Regions from separate parts of the Chryseomicrobium imtechense genome, predicted to be linked through region 1. Evidence: riboswitches for the same ligand, from Rfam matches in the RefSeq annotation. Region 1 holds a riboswitch; each other region holds the start of a gene.

Region 1 (7,808 bases):
GATCCGCTTGAGGCCCGGAATGGGTATTTGAATTTGACTAAGCTTGGAGCGGTATCTTTTAAGTATTTAGAGAATTGTTATGGGGAGATGACAGACGGTCTAAATGCAGGTCTACCCTCTGATCGTTTTGAAGTACACTGGCCAACTACAGCTTCTCGAAGTGAAATCGACTTTCCTGAACCTGAAAGTTTAGCGGATATCGTATGGGTGAATGAGATGCCTCTCTTGACGAATATACGAAAAGTCGGTTCTGCACAAAGTTATACAATGCCGATTCCTAAAGATTTTCAAGCGCTAAAAAAACAGGATCCGAAACTGGCCATCCAGTGGAGGCTAGATTCTCGAAAGCTGTTTCAAGAGTTAGTAGCAAACGATTACTGTGCAATAGAACTAAAGCAGGATAGGGACTGGCATTCCTACATATTTGTAAAAAAATCAGAAGTTTATTATGGAGGAACCGCATTATGAAAATTGTTGAAGTCACATTACGCCACTTACAAATGGAAATGAAAAGTCCATTTTCGACTAGTTTTGGCACCTTTCAAACGAAGGATTTCATTCTATTAGAAGCAATAGATGAAAAAGGAACAGTTGGTTACGGAGAATCCGTTGCGTTTTCGTCCCCTTGGTACAACGAAGAAACGTTTAAAACGAATTGGCATATGCTTGAAGACTTCCTCATTCCGCTTATCTTAGGCAAAGAGTTGGCTCATCCGGATGAAGTGACGGAAGTATTTTCAACCATTCGCAAAAACAATATGGCGAAGTCGACAATTGAGGGCGCTATTTGGGACATCTATGCGCAGCAATCGAATCAATCACTTGCAGCTGCACTTGGTGGTACAAAAACTCAAATCGATGTTGGGATTAGCATTGGCATCCAAAATTCAGTGGAAGAGCTCGTAGAAGTGGTTCGTGGCTACGTGGAAGAAGGCTATAAACGCATCAAAGTGAAAATCAAGCCGGGCTGGGACGTTGACGTGATGCGTACGCTCCGCAACGAGTTTCCAGATGTCGCGATTATGGCAGACGCAAATTCAGCCTACCGTTTAGAAGATACTGCACTTCTTAAGCAATTAGATGAATTCAATTTGACGATGATTGAACAACCACTTGCATCAGATGATATTATCGACCATGCAACGTTACAAAAAGAACTGTCGACACCCATCTGCCTTGACGAAAGTATTCATTCTCTTGAAGACGCTCGTAAAGCAGTGGAATTAGGTGCAACAAAAATTATTAATATAAAAATTGGTCGTGTAGGCGGATTGACAGTCGCAAAACAAATTCATGATTACTGTATGGATCAAGGCGTTCCGGTGTGGTGTGGGGGTATGCTAGAAGCAGGAATTGGCCGTGCCCATAATGTCGCGCTCACGACTCTTCCAAATTTCATATTGCCTGGTGATACAGCAGGATCTTCTCGCTACTGGGTGAAAGATATCATCGAGCCTGAGGTGGTAGTAGATAAAGGCGTTATTCACGTACCAACATCGGCAGGTATTGGCTATAAACTAGACTATAAAGCAGTAGAAGACTACACTGTGATGAAAAAAACTTACAACTTAGACTGACGGAGGTAGTTTTATGAAACGAAGTTTACAGATGGCTGGCGCGTTCGTCGGATTAATTGTGGGAGCGGGATTTGCTTCTGGTCAAGAAATCCTACAATATTTTACGAGTTTTGGTATATGGGGGATAGCAGGAGGAGTTGTAGCGACAGCACTGTTTGCATTTCTCGGGATGACACTTGCGCAGCTTGGATCTCAATTACAAACTACCTCACATAAAGGAGTTATTTATCATATAGGTGGCCGTTATTTAGGACTTGCACTGGATGTACTCATTACATTCTTCTTGTTCGGTGTAGCCGTGGTTATGTTTGCAGGGGCAGGTTCTACATTTGAACAAGTCTTCGGGTTAGATGCTCGCATTGGAAGCATCATCATGGTCGTTCTAACAATTCTAACTCTATTACTGAACCTGAAAAGCATTTTAAATGTCATTGCCTCTATCACGCCGTATTTATTGCTAGTGATTTTAGTCATTCTTGGGTATTCACTAGTAACGATGGATTTATCGATTGCTGAAGCAAATGCAATTGCAATAGAACAATCTTCAGCAGCAGGGAACTGGTTCCTTGGGGCATTGCTTTACGTTTCGTATAATATCGCTTGCGGGGCTGCACTCTTGATTGTGATGGGTGGGGCGGAAAAAGATCGTCGTGTAGCAGGAATTGGTGGTGCATTAGGTGGGGCATTACTTGGACTGATGATCATCTTAGTGAATGTAACTTTGTTTGTGAAAGTGGACACAATCGCTGGTGTTGATTTGCCGACACTTGAACTTGCAACGCAGATTCATCCAGTAGTGGGGATTTTGATGGCAATCGCTTTACTTGCCATGATTTATAATACTGCAGTCGGGATGTTTTATTCGTTCACAGTTCGATTTATTCAGCCGGACCATAAATCATTCAAGTATGTGATTGTATTCGTGGGTATAGCAGGCTACGTAGCAAGTTTAGTTGGATTTACGACTCTTGTGAGTAAAGTATATTCAACAGTTGGTTACCTAGGCTTTGCCCTCATGGCTACCATTATCGTCGCATGGGTTCGAGAACGAAAGAAATAATTTATCAAGTTCCTAGGGATGATTTCACTACGCAAGGAAATTCGCGTTTTGAAACCTTCCCTGGGAACTTTTCAATTACTCATAAAGAGGTACGCCGATATGATTTGTCCAAAAGCTTGCTTGAGACTCTGGCATAGGGTTTACAACAACACGGTCGGGAGTAAATGTCACCTCTGTTGGATAAAAAGAAGGCTCAATAGCTAGAATGTCGTCGCCATCTGTTTCAACAGACAGAACGGCAACGCCGCCATAATTGGTGTTTTCAATTGTCTGCCCACTAAAGAAGTTTCCAAGGGAATAGAAGATATGTGTTTTTTTATCGCCAGATTCCATTACTTCATAAGGTTGTAGAACATGCGGATGTCCACCAAAAATGATATCTGCTCCTGCCTGGTGTGCAATCGTTGCTAAGTAATTTTGTTCCTCATTTTCCTCTAATTCGTATTCAGTTCCCCAGTGCATAAGTGCAATTACAAGATCTACTTCCGCATCCAAGTCACGAATATCACTTTGAATTTTTGCTACATCGATAAGATCTACAAGATAGGGTTGGTCGGCTGGCACGATGTGTCCATTTAGCCCATATGTATAGGAAACAACCCCGATTGTAAGCGCATCTACTTCAAAGATGCGTTTCGTGGCAGCGTCTTTTTCAGATGCATAAGCGCCAACATAGGGTAAATCCCGCGCTTGTAAATTTGCAAGCGATTGGCGCAATCCGGCTGCTCGTTTATCAAGAGTGTGATTGTTCGAGACCATGACTAAGTCGGACCCGAGATCAACTAACCCATCGACAATTGTGTCAGTACTATTAAAATTTGGATAGCCAGAAAGCTCAAATGCTTCCCCAGCTGCTAGAGACTCTAAATTGATCAAGAAGAAGTCCAATGATTGGGTCATTTCTCGGACACCACTGAAGGATGGACGGTAATCTTCATAATTGTTTAGATCTTTATGCAACAAGACATCCCCAGCCATTCCAATGGTTACTGTGCGAGTAGGAAGTTCGAAATTTTGAGAAGAACGGTCGATAGGATGAAAAGTGAGCTCATAGGAAAAGGTAGGAAGCAAAAGCTCTTGAACTTTTTGATAACCAATTGAATATGCAATAACACTGATAACAATGAGCAAACTTGCCCAAGCAGTCCATGAGAACCACTTCATAGTAATCAACTCTCTTCCATTTCATTGCTTTAATCATAATAAATACTAGGTACACTGTATAGGAAAAAATATCTAATAATTTTTAATATGAGAATGAGAGAGTTGAAAAAATACATTCTAAACTAATCGGAATTTTGATATACTGAGAAAGTAAATAAACCTGCTTGTGCAGGAGAGGTTCATAGCGGACACCCTCTATAAAAAACTATGGATACATGTCACTTCGCCATGTCCATTCCGGGCATGGCTTTTTGTATGCATTCGTATTTTTTTCCTCTCTTGAACAAGTACATTTCAAGGAGGATTTTTTTATGTCAGGACGAACACACGAACAAGGATTAGAGGAGCTTACATTGCTCGGAAATCAAGGTACTAAGTATCCACAAGATTACGCACCAGAAGTATTAGAGGCGGTCGACAGTCTGCACGCAAATCGGGACTACTTTGTGAAATTCAATGCACCGGAGTTTACTAGTCTCTGCCCAATTACAGGTCAACCAGACTTTGCCACGATGTATATTTCTTATATTCCAGATCAAAAGATCGTCGAGAGTAAGTCATTAAAATTGTATCTATTCAGCTTCCGTAATCATGGGGATTTCCATGAAGATTGTGTAAATATCATCATGAATGATTTAATCACTCTACTTAACCCTCGATACATTGAAGTGTGGGGCAAATTTACACCACGTGGTGGAATTTCGATTGACCCATGGTGCAACTACGGACGCTCAGGTACAAAATATGAAGAGATGGCATTCCACCGTTTAATGAATCACGATCTCTATCCTGAAAAAGTGGATAACCGGTAGGAGGTCGCGGCATGTTACTTTATCTAAATGGATTATTTGTAGGCCTGCTGATTCTTGCAAACATTGTGGCAGTTAAATTGTTTTCAATCGGAGAATTTGCGATTTTGCCTGCAGCCGTCGTGATCTATATCTTTACCTACCCAATTATTGATGTCATTGTCGAGGTGTACGGGAAAGAACAAGCTAAGCAGACGGTTCGCGCTGGTCTCGTCACGCAACTTGCTGCAATTCTTTTTATCGGCATCACAATTGCCTTACCCTCCGCATCGTTTTGGGAAGGCCAGTTAGCGTTTGAGGAGATTTTAAGTGGCAGTATCCGTATTATTGTAGCTAGTTTGATTTCATATTTCATCAGTACAAATTTGGATGTCTATGTGTTTGATAAGCTGAAAAAGCGTCATGGTGCAAAGAAATTGTGGCTTCGAAATAATGCGTCTACAATGGCTAGTCAATTACTCGACACAACTATTTTTATTACGATTGCATTTGCAGGAACGGTTCCGGTAGGAGTTCTTATCGGAATGATTGCAACACAATATGTTGTAAAGTTTTTTGCATCAATTGCTACTACGCCATTAGTTTATGGAGTGGTGTATGGGATACGAAAAGGTATAAAGCAACAAAAAGTCATTGCTGTGTCGTAAGTATTTAGCTCCCCAAAAAATGGGGAGTTTTTTTCATGCTATGATGGAGTCAAAACAAATGCACTGAGGTGAAGAAATGACCTACATACCCCATCATTACGCAAACTTACTACTCCATCAATTACCTGCTCTAAAGACGCAGCCTCAAATTTTAGATGTCGGATGTGGAGAAGGATGGTTGACAAGACAACTTAGTAAAACCTATCCGGGTGCAACTATAACGGGCACTGACAAAGACTATAAAAAAATTCAAAAATGTCGCTATGAGGCATCTAATCAAAATCTGTCTATCCACTATCAGATTCTCAACCATGATCAGTCAAAGTTGGCTTTAGAAGAATCCTATGATTTGATTTGTTGTCATAATGTGCTGGCACATTCACAAAATCCACAACAGCTCATACAAAAGCTTGCCAATCAACTAAATCAGGGAGGAACACTCTCCATCATTTCAGAAAATCCAGCTGCAAAAGCGCTCGAAGAAAATTTTCGGGCATTGTCGCCAACTGCTGATATACAGTTAGAAACTATAGGAAAGATCTATGATCTACATGTAGAACAAGTGAAAGAGAGAGTTCAAAAAAGCTCAGATTTGCGCATACTCTATCCTCTGGAAGATTTATTGCATTGGAGCAATCAACTAGGAAAGAGATATGACGTAGAAGTAAAAGGGCTTAGCTATATAATGGACTATTTAGATGAATCGTATCACTGGCTAGAAGAAGAAGTCGCGCTACAAAACAATACTACTTTCTTTTCCTACTTCTATCACATTCTTTTGAAAAAACTATCGTAACAAATGCATCACTAGTGTAAGGTAAATAAGAAACTACTTCGTACAGAATAGGAAAGAAAAACATGAGAGAAAATATTTACAAGAGGACTTTATGGATAGTAGTCTTATCCCAAATATTTGGGGGAGCTGGACTTGCGGCAGGAATAACTGTTGGAGCTTTGATTGCGAGGGATTTATTTGGGCTCACGACACTGACGGGTGTTCCAGCAGCGCTCTTTACACTGGGTTCGGCCGCTACCGCTTTTACTATAGGACGACTGACACAAAAGATTGGACGCCGCATTGGACTTAGTATCGGTTTCTTCTTAGGAGCGTTAGGGGCGATAGGCGTTATCATTGGGACGACGTTGGAATGGATTCCTTTATTTTTTGTAGCATTATTTATATATGGTGCTGGGACAGCAACAAACCTTCAAGCACGTTATGCGGGAACAGACCTTGCACTTCCGACACAACGAGGAAAAGCTGTAAGTATTGCACTTGTTTCGACTACACTAGGTGCAGTCGCAGGACCAAATTTAGTGGGACCGATGGGACGAGTAGCAGAATCCCTCTCGCTTCCTACATTAACAGGTCCGTTTATTTTGGCGGCCAGTGCATACTTCATTGCAGGTTTGATACTATTTATTGGTTTAAAACCAGACCCATTTCTCCTTGCAAAAGAACTTGCTAAAACACAACAACCAACGGCTACGAGCCTTCTAGAGGTCACTTCAAAAAAAGGAGTTATTCTAGCAGCTCTAGTTCTCGTCATTACACAGTTTGTAATGGTAGCTATTATGACGATGACACCTATTCATATGGAAGGACACGGTGCCGCAATTGGTGCGGTCGGACTTGTCATCAGTCTTCATGTCGCCGCCATGTATCTACCTTCACTCATTACCGGAGTGCTTGTAGATAAAATCGGCCGCTCTCCAATGATCATTGCAGCTAGTGTGACTTTAGGAATAACAGGAATTCTTACACTTCAAGCTGCTGGAGACAGTTTAGTTGAGATGGTGATTCCTCTTGTTTTGTTAGGTCTTGGTTGGAACTTTGGCTTGATTGCTGGGACATCCCTTCTCATCGACTCGACGAGTATAGAGGTGCGGGCAAAGTATCAGGGGACGATTGATGTGCTTGTGGCAATTGCTGGAACGCTAGGGAGCCTAGTTTCTGGAATTATAGTGGGACTCACAAGTTATGCACATCTTGGTATTGTAGGTATGAGTATGGCTTTACTGCTACTACCTATACTTATACTTTATTATAGAAAATAACTTGTATTGATAAATGGTTTGTAAAAGAAGCGCTCACAACTAGTGGGCGCTTCTTTCATGTAACCAAGTTTTCAATTGGTTGGTATCTAATGGGCGACTATATAGATAGCCTTGAATCGTTTCACATCCGAGCTGAGAAAGAAGATGCAGTTGATTTTCTGTTTCGACTCCTTCGACTACAACACGTAAGTCTAAAAGGTTCGCCAAGTCTAGGATGGATTTCACAATACCTAAGCTTTTTTTATTGCTCTCGATATCTAAAATAAATTGCCGATCAATTTTGATCTCATCGATAGTAAAATGCTGCAAGTAGATAAACGCAGAAAATCCTGTACCAAAGTCATCGATACTAATTTTAAATCCTAGAGCATGGAGTTCGGCTATCCGACTTTGCGCAGCTAAATAATCGCCCATCGCAACATTTTCTGTTATCTCAATAATGACGTCAGAAGATTTCACGTTATATTTGAGTAAACAAAGTTCTAAATGAGGA
Region 2 (7,808 bases), on a different contig from region 1:
TTGCGTATGGCTTATTCTTATATTCAATCTGGTGGCAACCGTTTCTATAAAACTGAGATTTTGTTAAATTTGGCAGAGCTTGTGCAAGACTTTTCATTTAGTTATACGGAACTTTTGATAGAAGCCAAAGAATTAGCACTATCATTAGATGCGCACCACTTACTAAGAAAGATTTATGAAAAGTTATCTTCGTTTCATGAGAAGAATGAAGATTTTGAATCCGCACTTGCCTATTACAAACTTTTTCATCAGACAGAGCAGGCAATCGAATCGACAAGTGTTCGTAATAAACTTGAATTACTCCGCATTGAAGTAAAACACTCAACAGATCTCTCGCAGATGGCAACACTGAATGAACAATTGACGTATGAAATTGATCATCAACGACAAGTTGCTGAGCAATTAAAACAATCAAATTCTCAATTGAAGGAAACGACATATAAAGATGAGCTGACAAAAGTGTATAATCGGCGGGGCTTGATCCAGTATTTAGCCACAATGCGACCAGGTTCATATGTCTTCATGCTTTTAGATATTGATTATTTTAAGCACTACAATGATAGCCAAGGACATGTTGCGGGTGACCATGTGTTACAACAAGTAGCTTCTGCCCTTGAGACTGTTGTTGTTCAGTTAACTAAAGATGGAATTGTTACGAGAATGGGTGGGGAAGAATTTTTGATTGTTGCGTCATGTGGAGATGAGCAACTCCCAAATAAGTTGATCGTGTCCATTCAACAGGAGATAAAGCGACTTGGAATCACGTATGAATATAACGGGAAACAACAGGTTCTTACAATAAGTGGTGGCGGTATAGAGACAACCGAGCAAGTAAAAACTCATTTTGAGACAACGTATGCCACAATTGATCGCATTTTATATGAAGCGAAACAAAAGGGACGAAATCAGATTTACTTTTATTCAGAGGAGCTCACCTAGAGCTTCTTTTTTTACGCCATAAACTTGTCATACTTTCATAAGTCCAACAAGTCGATTTTTTGCATTTCTATTCTCTCTACGTTTACTATTAAAAAAGAGTGGAGGGACGCCCGTATGCTAGACAAAGCATTAGAGTTTTTACAAATATATTGCCAAGAGCTTGAAAAGTCACCGGACTTTTTTGAAGCGCGTAGAAATGAAATAGAAACAGAGATATACACTACTGGAACGTATACGTTGACACGCGAAGAGCTAGAATATGGGTCGAAGTTGGCATGGCGTAATAGCAATAAATGCATAGGTCGCTTGTTTTGGCAGACGATGCACGTTCATGATCACCGCACCCTTGAGTCAGAACAAGAAATCTTCGACGCTCTTATATACCACATTGCGTTTGCTACAAATGATGGGAAAATTAAACCGACGATTTCTATTTTCCATCCAAATGTTCGCATCTGGAATCATCAATTGCTTCGCTATGCCGGTTACGAGCGAGAAGGAGAAATAATTGGAGATCCAGATTCTCTAGAGTTCACCAAAGTCTGTGAACAGCTGGGTTGGCAAGGTGCGGGAACGCGCTTTGATTTATTGCCTCTCATCGTACAAGTAGGTAATAAATCTCCACAACTTTTTGAAATTCCGTCTGATGTTGTACTAGAGGTACCCATTACTCACCCGGAACATCCAGAATTTTCTTCCTTAAAATTAAAGTGGTATGCTGTACCCATCATTTCCTCGATGAAGCTTGAAATTGGAGGGATTACCTTCCCGGCTGCACCGTTTAATGGATGGTATATGGGAACGGAAATCGGCGCACGCAATCTAGCGGATGAAGATCGTTACAATGAGTTGCCACGTGTCGCAGAGTTATTCGATTTGAACCAAAAGTCAGCTTCTAGTCTATGGAAAGACCGTGCATTAGTGGAGTTGAATTTGGCGGTTCTCCATTCTTTTAAACAGCAAGGTGTGAGTATCGTGGATCATCACACGGCAGCTGTGCAGTTTAAGCAGTTTGAACAGCAAGAAATGAAAAATGGACGAGATGTAACGGGTATGTGGAGTTGGTTAATTCCGCCGATGTCACCTGCGGCTACCCATGTATTCCATAAATCTTACGACAATACTACGAAATCTCCAAATTTTTATTATCAAAAGAATCCCTATTGAAAAAGCAGCAAGCCATCTGAATGAGGCTTGCTGTTTAAACGTTGAGTTCCGTTGCGGGGCTGCTTTCCGAGGGCGCGTCGTGAGCCTCCTCAGCGCAAGTTCACGCCTCCGGGGTCTCACGTTCCGCTTTTAATCCCTCCGGAGTCAGCCCCTCCTCTGCACTCAACTTCAGTTTCATAAAAAGATTTTGTGTCGAGTATTTAGTGCAGTAGCTTTAGACAGTAATAAGGTGCCTGTCACCTATTTTGCTGAGGGAGTGCTGTAAATAGTTGTTGTTACTTTTTTCAATCGACAAGAGAAGGCAGTGAGTTCCTGGGGAATCAGAGTATGCCGGAGACCCCGCAGTGGAGGCGAGAAGTGCAAGCTTCTCGTATGCCAAGAGGAGGCTCCGGTATGCTCCCCCTGGAACTCACTGCCGTAGCGCCAGAGATTGAGTTACAGATGGTGCCTTTCACCTTTTTAATTTCGACTTTGAACGAAATCGAGTTGCGCCTCCTAGAAATCCCGCAAGAAGCCATCACGGCCTATGAAGCCAAGAGCGCTTCACAGTCCACGCTGTCTTCTCGCACAATTTCTGACCAGTCGGCTCCACATCTAAAACTAATACGTAGTCACTTTAATCAGCTTCTGAAAACTATAAATCCAACGCTGCCACCATGTAAAGCTATCCTGGTACTCTTCCACATCCACGGTAAATGCAGCATCTTCATTCGTCCACAGACGCTCAAAATAACTAGAGAATTCTTCTGCCAACTCACTATCACTGTCAGCAACCACTCGTAAGTTCGCCTCCAAATTATAATTATCCAAAGTCCGCTCTGTATAATTGGCTGCACCACTTGAAATCACCGAACGGTCTGTTTGAATATGAATGGCTTTTGTATGATATTGACCGACCACCGTATTGTACCAGCGTACTTCTAGCTTGCCCTCGGTATCTTCTACCATTTCCTGAACAACAGGTCGATTAGGGAGACCAGATTTTTGACGCCCAAAAGAATTTTCATTCGGATCTAAAATCATGCGCACTTCAACCCCACGATTGGCTGCATCGATTAGTGCATTGACGATATCTCTTTTTGCGATGAAAAACATCATCAAATCAATAGAATCACCTTCTTCTGTAGCGGCGATATCTGTTAGGAGCGCATCTAAAATCTTCTTCTCTGTCAATAATTGACCTTCGTACTCAGCTTCCTCCTCAACTTCTTGGACGCGGGGAAGCTTCGGACCACCGGACATCAAAGAAACCGCTTCTTCTGCTTCAAGCATGTCGTTGAGAAGAGGAGAACTGGTGAACTTTAGTGCAATATTGCCGTGCAGTCCACTCGCATCGTGCGGGTTTGCTGAAGAAACTAAGCCCTCTTTTTCAGTAATGACTAATTTCCTGTGATTAGCTTTGACATTTAATAATGTTAAGTACGAAGCGACCGTCATTTTTGGTGCTTCACTCGCCATGGCATTTGGAATCCAACCTTCTCCTCCAAAATCAAACCACTGGAAAAACGTTCGATAAATTCCTGAATAAATCGGTGTTGAATCTCGTAAAGGGTCTAAATCGGTATAGACGATTTCAACTCCAGCATCGCGCATTTTTTTGAACCACTTGTTTTCATAGGAACCGTATCCTTGATTTAAAGGATCCGTTATAAAAATCACTGGCATCTCTGGATTTTCTAATTTCTTCGTTGCAAGAGTTTCGGATAATTCATCTGCAATAGGGGGAAACCCCTCGTCTTCTTCATAAAAACCATCGACTAAAAAGAAATCTACGACAACGAATTCTTCAGCTTCTTCAATCATTTGATATATGCTCGAGAAAATTTCATTTTCTGTTTGTCGCTCTTCACTATTTTCATTCACTGCGTATGTTAAATCCGTGAGCATATCTATTGAAGAAATAGGCTGTAAGTCACCTGCATACGAAATACCTTCAGGCAATGGCTTGAATGTGTGCCATAAAATCATTCCTGCATAGATTACAATCAAAGCTATCACTACAATAAATAGAACTTTTTTTCGTTTCGACCACCTTTTAAATCTCCCCATTTTCTCAGTCCTCTTTCCTAGTCTCTATGTATAGTTCTTTCTTATCAAAGATACCCAAACAAGTATAAAAAAAAACGTGCACACAGTGTGTACACGTTAGTCGAGAAGTCGTGAAAAGTTTAAACGTTTGTTCAGTGCAATGAAAATTGGAATACCAAGTAAAAGTACTGCTAATTCGCCGCCAGCAACAGTTAACCAAGTCAAGAAGAATGGCAGTCCAAGAACTAACACAAGCTGATAAGCAATTATAAACATTGTAAATGTAAAAACGAGTGTATTAATTATCATTTTATGCGAATCTTTTTTTACTAACGGAATTACAGCTAAAACGATTAGTAGAGAAATCACGGAATGTCCTACTCCGAACAAAACATCATAAATCCCATTAGGTGAAAAGATGTTCGTGATAAATACACCAGCTACAATACCAAAGAAATAGCGCTTGTCAAAGATAATCAAATGATTGAACATCTCCGCCAAACGGAATTGAATCGCCCCATAAGCAAGTACAGGGACCGCCAATGATACAGCTACATATAGTGCAGCAATAATTGCATTGACCGTAAGTGTTTTCATTTTCATTTGTCAAAACTCCTTAGTTTTTTTGCGTGGGAGGATCTCGAACCACGAAGTCACAAGAGTTGATTTTACAACAAAGACAGAAAAGCGTCAACTGAAGTTTAAAGGGAGAGATTTAGTGAAAAACTAATTATAAACAAACTACTTGAACATTTATACCCCCTATGGTATATTTTTCGTACAAACAAAAAACTAATTAAGCGGAGGGAAATGATTATGCTATTTCGTTCTTTCTTTGATGATAAGCTCGCACAATACACGTATCTAGTTGGTTGCCAACGTACGGGTGAAGCAATCGTAATTGATCCATCTCGTTCTATTGATGAAATCGTTCAAGTTGCAAAAAAAGAAGGGCTTACACTTACAGCAGCTACTGAAACACATATTCACGCAGACTTTGTTTCTGGGTCGAGACAACTAGCGGTAGACCATGGAGTGAAACTCTATCTTTCGGACGAAGGTGATGAAAACTGGAAGTACGGGTACACAGAAGGTCTTGATGTGGAATTCGTGAGAGATGGAAGCAGGTTCTCCATTGGAAATATCGACTTTGAAGTGATGCACACGCCAGGTCATACCCCAGAGAGCATTTCATTTATCCTTACTGACCGTGGTGGCGGAGCTACGAAACCTATGGGAATTTTTTCAGGTGACTTCGTATTCGTTGGAGACGTTGGTCGGCCAGATCTATTAGAAAAAGCAGCTGGCGCAGAAGGCACTGCAGATAGTGGAGCACGCGACATGTTTCGTTCTATACAACGATTTAAAGAGCTACCCGACTATTTAATGGTTTGGCCAGCACATGGAGCAGGTTCTGCTTGTGGAAAATCTCTTGGGGCCGTTCCATCCTCTACAGTTGGGTATGAAAAACAATTCAACTGGGCAATGCAAATTGACGATGAACAAGCTTTCGTAGATGAACTATTAAAAGATCAACCAGAGGCGCCTGTTTATTTTGCAGAAATGAAAAAGGTAAATAAAGTAGGTCCGACAGTATTAAAACATACAGACCGTGTGCCTGATCTTTCGGCAGAAGACGTGAAGCAGGCACTTAAGAATAACAACACACTAGTCATTGACACGCGCCCGGCGACATTAGCTGAAAAAACACTTATTCCAGGCTCAATTACTATTCCGTATAATAAATCGTTTACAAACTGGACAGGATGGCTAGCGAACTATGATGAAGATTTAGTAATCATTGGTGAACCTTATGATAAGGAAGCGATTATTGAATCGATGCATTCTATTCATTTTGACCGTATCATTGGTTATGCTCCGGTAGATGTTGTAGCAGAATGGAATCAACATGATGCCTATGAGACGCTGTCCGTTGAAGAATTTTTAGAGGAAGCGGAAAAAGAGTCAACGTATGTAGTAGATGTTCGCAACGATGTGGAGTGGGGAGATGGACATTTAAATCAAGCCAACCATCATTTCCTCGGGAAAATTCGTGACACGGACATTCCAAAAGACAAGACAGTCCTTGTGTATTGCCAAGGAGGCGCGCGCTCAGCGATTGCATCCAGTGTATTGAAATCACTTGGTTATGAAGATGTGAAACATATGGCGGGTGGCTACGGGGCTTACCTACGTGAACAAAAAAAATAAGTTCACGATGCAATGAATTTAGTAATTAAAAGTAGATAGGGGAATTAGAAGATGGAATGGATAGTGATTGCTGGTGTAGTTGGTTTTATCGCATGGCGAATGATGCGTGCGAAAGGAACGGCATCCATCAATACGACCGATTTAAAAGCGGTCTTGAATGATAACTCGAAACAGTTCATAGATGTTCGAACACCAGCAGAATATAAGGGACGTCATATCCCACAGTTTAAAAATATGCCACTAAATACATTGCTAAACCAATTGACAAAGTTAGATAAAGAAAAAGAAACTGTAGTGATCTGCCAATCTGGCATACGTAGTTCTCGTGCTTGCCAAGTATTAAAACAAGCTGGGTTTACAAATGTCACGAATGTACGTGGCGGCATGAGCCAGTGGAACGGATAAGGAGTTTGCCATTTACACTTTTCGTGTAAGTGGTTTTTTGTAAGCATTTTATTTTGAAGTTGTTAGAAATGGGGCTAGACTGGAGAAGGAAAGGTCGTGAAAGCAGTGACAAAATTATCATTCCTGGACTTAGCCTCGGTTCGACAAGGCGAAACGCCAGCAGAGAGCTTTTTACAAAGTAAACAGCTTGTCCAGCAAGCTGAAAAATTAGGCTATACCCGGTACTGGGTAGCAGAACATCATAACATGCAAGGAGTTGCGAGTTCAGCAACCTCCGTTTTAATCGGCTATTTGGCCGGCCATTCCTCTACCATCCGTATTGGAGCAGGAGGCATTATGTTGCCAAATCACGCTCCGTATATTATAGCTGAACAATTCGGTACTTTAGATGCCATGTATCCTGGTCGGATTGATCTTGGACTCGGACGCGCTCCGGGAACAGATATGATGACGGCTCGAGCACTTCGCCGTGACCATCAAGGTGCGGATGATTTCCCTGAACTAGTCAGTGAATTGTTGCATTATTTAGAGCCAGTTGATGAAGCTAGAATTCCTGCCGTCATGGCAGTACCCGGCGCAGGAGCAAATGTTCCAGTCTGGCTATTAGGATCAAGCACATACAGTGCACGCTTAGCGGCTCAACTTGGACTTCCTTTTGCTTTTGCTAGTCATTTTGCTCCAGATCAATTGATGCATGCATTGCAGCTTTATCATCAAAACTTCCAACCGTCGAAGTATTTGAAAGAGCCCTATGCGATGGCAGCAGTCAATGTTGTCGCTGCAGAGACAGATGAGGAAGCAGAAAAACTGAGTACAACTTTAATCCAACAGTTTTTGAGTATCGTGCGTGGCCATAAACATAAAATGCGTCCACCGATTGCAGTAGAAGAGCTTGACTGGTCGAGTTCGGAACAGATGATGGTAGAGCGCACAGTGAGCGCACGAATTGTCGGGTCAGAAAATACGGTTCGTGAGCAACTACAGGCGTTTATACAAAAAACACAAGTAAAAGAACTGATGATCAGTACTCCCATTTATGATCTAGAAAAGCGATTGCG
Region 3 (4,604 bases), on a different contig from region 1:
TTGGCCGGATTTTCTTATGTTTTCTTCCTATGTTTTAATAGAACGAATCATAGCGCCTCTCTTGGAAAGTGTCGGAAACATTTTACGAGGGAGTTTTTTATATTTATAAGCTGAAGGAGATTTTAACATATGCCTGAATTTAGAATTGTCGATAAGCTACAAAAAATCGATGTGGATATTAAAAGTAGTCAATTGAAGTATCATGCAAATCGTGTACTTGTCAGTAAAGAGTTTACGTTTGACGCCGCACATCATCTCCATAACTATGAGGGAAAGTGTAAAAATCTACATGGTCATACGTATCGTGTGATTTTAGGCTTAAGCGGTTATACGGACGATCGAGGATTGATGATTGATTTTGGAGAAATTAAGGAAATGTGGAAGCAAATCGAAACGTATTTGGACCATCATTATATCAATGAAACGCTACCTCCGATGAATACAACAGCTGAAAATATTGTTGTTTGGATTTATGAAGAATTACATGGTGCTTTGCAAAAGGAGCAACGGTATGATGGCGCACGTGTAGAGTTTGTAAAGCTATATGAAACGCCTACGAGCTATGCTGAAGCAAGAAGGGAATGGATGGAAGTTGAGTAAAGTCCCTGTAATTGAAATTTTTGGTCCTACAATGCAAGGCGAGGGCATGGTAATAGGTCAGAAAACGATGTTTGTACGCACAGCTGGATGTGATTATGCCTGTTCTTGGTGCGATTCGTCATTTACATGGGACGGCAGCGGCAAGCATTTAATCGTGCAAATGACGGCCGAGGATATTTGGACAGAGTTGAAACGTGTTGGTGGAAATAGGTTTTCATTTGTCACAATTTCAGGAGGAAATCCAGCACTTCTTTCCAACCTAGGTGCACTGATTGCGATTTTAAAACAAAATAATATAAAAATTGGGGTAGAGACGCAAGGAAGTAAGTGGCAGGATTGGCTATACGACATCGATGAATTAACAATTTCACCAAAGCCACCTAGCTCTGGTATGACCACAAATTTTTCGATGCTGTCTACTATTTTAGAGAAGTTGAAAATTCGAAATGGTAATCAACATATGTCCCTAAAAATCGTTATCTTTAATCAAGAGGATTATGAGTATGCCAAAGATGTACATCAACGATACCCAGACATCCCCCTTTATTTACAAGTCGGAAATGATGATATTACCACTTCAGACACTGGACAATTAGCAAATCATCTATTGGCAAAGTATGAAATGCTCATTGATCAAGTGATGATGGATGAACAATTAAATGATGTTAAAGTACTGCCACAACTGCATACTCTCATCTGGGGAAATAAAAGAGGGGTGTAAGTCTGGGCTGTAAAATGATAGGCAAATGTGGAGAAATCTTGAGTTTAGTATGAAATGAATTCACATTATTCTAGAAAAGTATCATGTTAAAATATTGATTTACAGGTACTACTATATATAATACAATGAACACTAATGAAATACCTGAGTTGTTCAGGAGAGGTTCATAGCTGATACCCTCTATAAAAAACTATGGAAACATGACAATTCGCCATGTCCATATCGGATGTGGCTTTTTTATGTCTCTACTAGATTATTTAGAGTCGTTATAGTTAGCCCTCCTTGAAATACTACGGTATTAACTTAAGGAGGTTTTTTTATGTCTGGTCGTCACCAAAAAGAAGGATTAGAGGATTTAACATTATTAGGGAATCAAAATGTGAAGTACACATTTGAATATGCACCAGAAGTTTTAGAGTCTGTTGACAATTTACATATAGACCGTGATTATTTTGTGAAATTTAATTGCCCAGAGTTTACAAGTCTTTGTCCGATTACGCAGCAACCGGATTTTGCAACGATGTATATTTCATATATTCCAGATAAAAAAATTGTGGAAAGTAAGTCGTTGAAATTATATTTATTTAGTTTCCGCAACCACGGTGATTTCCATGAAGATTGTGTAAATATTATTATGAATGATTTAATTAAACTTTTAGATCCTCGCTATATTGAAGTATGGGGCAAGTTTACACCACGTGGAGGTATTTCAATCGATCCATGGTGCAACTACGGTCGTCCAGGTACAAAATATGAAGAAATAGCAAACTATCGTTTAATGAATCATGATTTATATCCTGAAAAAATTGATAATCGCTAATTTTTCAATTTACTAAACTTTGCTTGCAAAAAGAGGAGAAAAAATAATGAAACATGATAAAGCCGTTGTTGTGTTTAGTGGCGGGCAAGATAGTACAACATGTTTGTTTTGGGCTTTAAAAAACTTTAAAGAGGTAGAAGCCGTAACTTTTGATTATGGACAACGCCATGCACTCGAAATTGAATGTGCTAAACAAATTGCCCAGGAGTTGAACGTACGACATCATATTTTAAATATGTCGCTCTTGAATCAGTTGGCACCGAATGCGTTAACGCGAGACGATATCGAAATAAAAGAAGGGGAGGAAGGCGAGCTCCCATCTACGTTTGTACCAGGTCGTAATTTAGTTTTTTTATCCTTCGCAGGGATTTTAGCAAGCCAAATTGGCGCGAAGCATATTGTGACAGGTGTATGTGAAACCGATTTTAGTGGCTATCCAGATTGTCGCGATGCCTTTGTAAAATCATTGAATGTCACATTAAATTTGTCGATGGATACATCATTTGTTATACATACGCCACTCATGTGGATCGATAAAGCAGAAACATGGGCTTTAGCAGATCAGCTAGGTGCGTTTGACTTTGTGCGTCAAAAAACATTGACATGTTATAACGGAATAATTGCGGATGGATGTGGGGAGTGCCCAGCATGTAAGCTTCGTCTGCAAGGAATGGAAGCTTATGTACAATCGTTAAAATAGGAGTATTTTAGCGAGCAGGATACCCTCAGTCATCTTAGGCAAGTCTAAATGGAGGTCGATGTCTCTCTCAATCATTATTGACATTTCAGCAAGAGGCAGCGAGTATTTAGATGAAATCTATGATGAAAATGGAAAGCTGAAGAGTCCGATCACTGGATTTGTAAATCCGCTTAGTGGGTTGTATCCTGTAGATTTTGATTACAATCAACAGTTTGAGTTGTTGGCCTATCAGAAAATTGCGGGGCGATATAATGCGGATTCTTTAGGGTATGTTTTGAATACTTTAGCATGGTCGGGTAATAGATTTGGTTTGCAAAATCAGTATGTTGCTATCTTTGGAAGTTAGGATATAAAAAGGTGTGAGGAGAGCATCAAAATGTAATCAGCTAAATAGAAAAACAACCAGTTAGCCTTTAATTAACTGGTTGTTTTTATTACAAGAGTTCTTCAGCAATCAATTTATACGACTGTAAGCGATCCATATAGTCATGAGTGATAGTAAGGATCATGAATTCATTAGTGTGGTAGATGGATTGTAACTGTTCAAGCTGCTCCCGTACTTCTTGTGGATTGCCGATGATCATTTTGCGCCGCATCTCTTCAATTTCTTGTTGATCTCCGCTTGTATATGGATAGTGTTCGGCTTCTTCTAGTGAAGGGACCCCAACGCTACCTTCCCCTTTTACCATTTTTAATTTCCAGAGAAAACCACTCTTTGCCAAGTGTTCAGCTTTTTCGGTCGTTTCTGCACAAATGACAGACACGGCTATGATTGATTCCGGTTGTTGGGATAAACCCGGTTGAAAATTTTCTTCGTAGGTTTTAAGGATTTCCGGCCCTTCTTTATCGCTCATAAAATGACCGAATGCATAGGCGCTTCCATTCTCTGCAGCAAGCTTGGCACTTTTACTACTTGTCCCGAGAAGCCATGGTTTAGGAGAAATTTCCGGAAGCGGCGCTGCAGATACTTTTGAATACATATGATCTTCCGGAAAATCATCTTTGAGGAAATGCAAAAGTTCTTTAAAGGATTCCGGCAATTTATAAACATTTTGCAAATAATTCTCCGAGAGAGCCATCGTCACTTCCGCTGATCCGCCCGGAGCCCTTCCGATCCCTAAATCAATTCTGCCAGGAAACAGGGTCGCTAGCATATTATAGACTTCAGCAACCTTGTACGGTTTATAATGCGGAAGCAATACCGCCCCTGCTCCGATACGGATTGTTTTGGTGTGTGCCCCAATGTAGCCCAGCATCACTTCCGGCGCCGAACAGGACAGTCCGGTAAAATCGTGATGCTCGGCAATCCAATACCGCGTGTACCCGAACTGTTCACCACTTTTTGCGAGCTCCATAGAAGCCTGCAAAGCTGTAGCGGGTGTTTTGCCAGCGGATACAGGTGATTGATCCAGGATGCTTAATTTCAGTCGATTTTCTCTACCCAATTTCAATCAGCTCCAGGCTGAATAGTGATGAAGAATCTTCATCTGTGAAATCAGTCCGTGAAGTAGAATAATTGTTGATGGTTCCTCTGAAGCTCAAATCGAGTTCAGGGACCTTTACATCAAATGTATTTTTGTATAAATGGACCGTGACGTCGTGGTACTCATTCCCGCCCCGTACTTCGAAATCAAACCGAATCGTCTTTGCTTTTTTTCCGGGACTGTTTGTGGAGACTCCCTGTTCAAAACCAGTTACCTTCAAAGAAAAATCGTCCAAAATCACTTCATTTACCATTACGGATCCTCCTCAATAGTTACCTA

The links. Region 1 has a riboswitch for preQ1 ahead of queF (preQ(1) synthase). Riboswitches for the same ligand answer to the same signal wherever they lie in the genome.
Region 2: it holds a riboswitch for preQ1, as region 1 does, so the genes downstream of both, AB5N96_RS09805 (QueT transporter family protein) here and queF (preQ(1) synthase) in region 1, are expected to answer to the same signal.
Region 3: it holds a riboswitch for preQ1, as region 1 does, so the genes downstream of both, queF (preQ(1) synthase) here and queF (preQ(1) synthase) in region 1, are expected to answer to the same signal.

The regions. Positions count from the first base shown of each region.
Region 1 covers NZ_JBGOBM010000005.1:54,840-62,647, reverse strand. Annotated here, with positions in the region: gene AB5N96_RS06445 (GNAT family N-acetyltransferase) at 1-468, shown strand, start outside; gene menC (o-succinylbenzoate synthase) at 465-1,577, shown strand; gene AB5N96_RS06435 (YkvI family membrane protein) at 1,591-2,637, shown strand; gene AB5N96_RS06430 (CapA family protein) at 2,713-3,801, opposite strand; PreQ1 riboswitch class I at 3,970-4,016, shown strand; gene queF (preQ(1) synthase) at 4,113-4,613, shown strand; gene AB5N96_RS06420 (queuosine precursor transporter) at 4,625-5,257, shown strand; gene AB5N96_RS06415 (class I SAM-dependent methyltransferase) at 5,334-6,053, shown strand; gene AB5N96_RS06410 (MFS transporter) at 6,116-7,315, shown strand; gene AB5N96_RS06405 (sensor domain-containing phosphodiesterase) at 7,355-7,808, opposite strand, start outside.
Region 2 covers NZ_JBGOBM010000009.1:56,208-64,015, reverse strand. Annotated here, with positions in the region: gene AB5N96_RS09820 (tetratricopeptide repeat-containing diguanylate cyclase) at 1-939, shown strand, start outside; gene AB5N96_RS09815 (nitric oxide synthase oxygenase) at 1,054-2,106, shown strand; gene AB5N96_RS09810 (phospholipase D family protein) at 2,707-4,155, opposite strand; gene AB5N96_RS09805 (QueT transporter family protein) at 4,252-4,737, opposite strand; PreQ1 riboswitch class I at 4,745-4,789, opposite strand; gene AB5N96_RS09800 (MBL fold metallo-hydrolase) at 4,951-6,345, shown strand; gene AB5N96_RS09795 (rhodanese-like domain-containing protein) at 6,397-6,750, shown strand; gene AB5N96_RS09790 (LLM class flavin-dependent oxidoreductase) at 6,847-7,808, shown strand, end outside.
Region 3 covers NZ_JBGOBM010000003.1:281,076-285,679, reverse strand. Annotated here, with positions in the region: gene queD (6-carboxytetrahydropterin synthase QueD) at 130-600, shown strand; gene queE (7-carboxy-7-deazaguanine synthase QueE) at 593-1,321, shown strand; PreQ1 riboswitch class I at 1,475-1,521, shown strand; gene queF (preQ(1) synthase) at 1,641-2,141, shown strand; gene queC (7-cyano-7-deazaguanine synthase QueC) at 2,188-2,841, shown strand; partial or broken gene AB5N96_RS04675 (YybI family spore inner coat protein) at 2,915-3,187, shown strand; gene AB5N96_RS04670 (LLM class flavin-dependent oxidoreductase) at 3,276-4,268, opposite strand; gene AB5N96_RS04665 (DUF3219 family protein) at 4,279-4,578, opposite strand.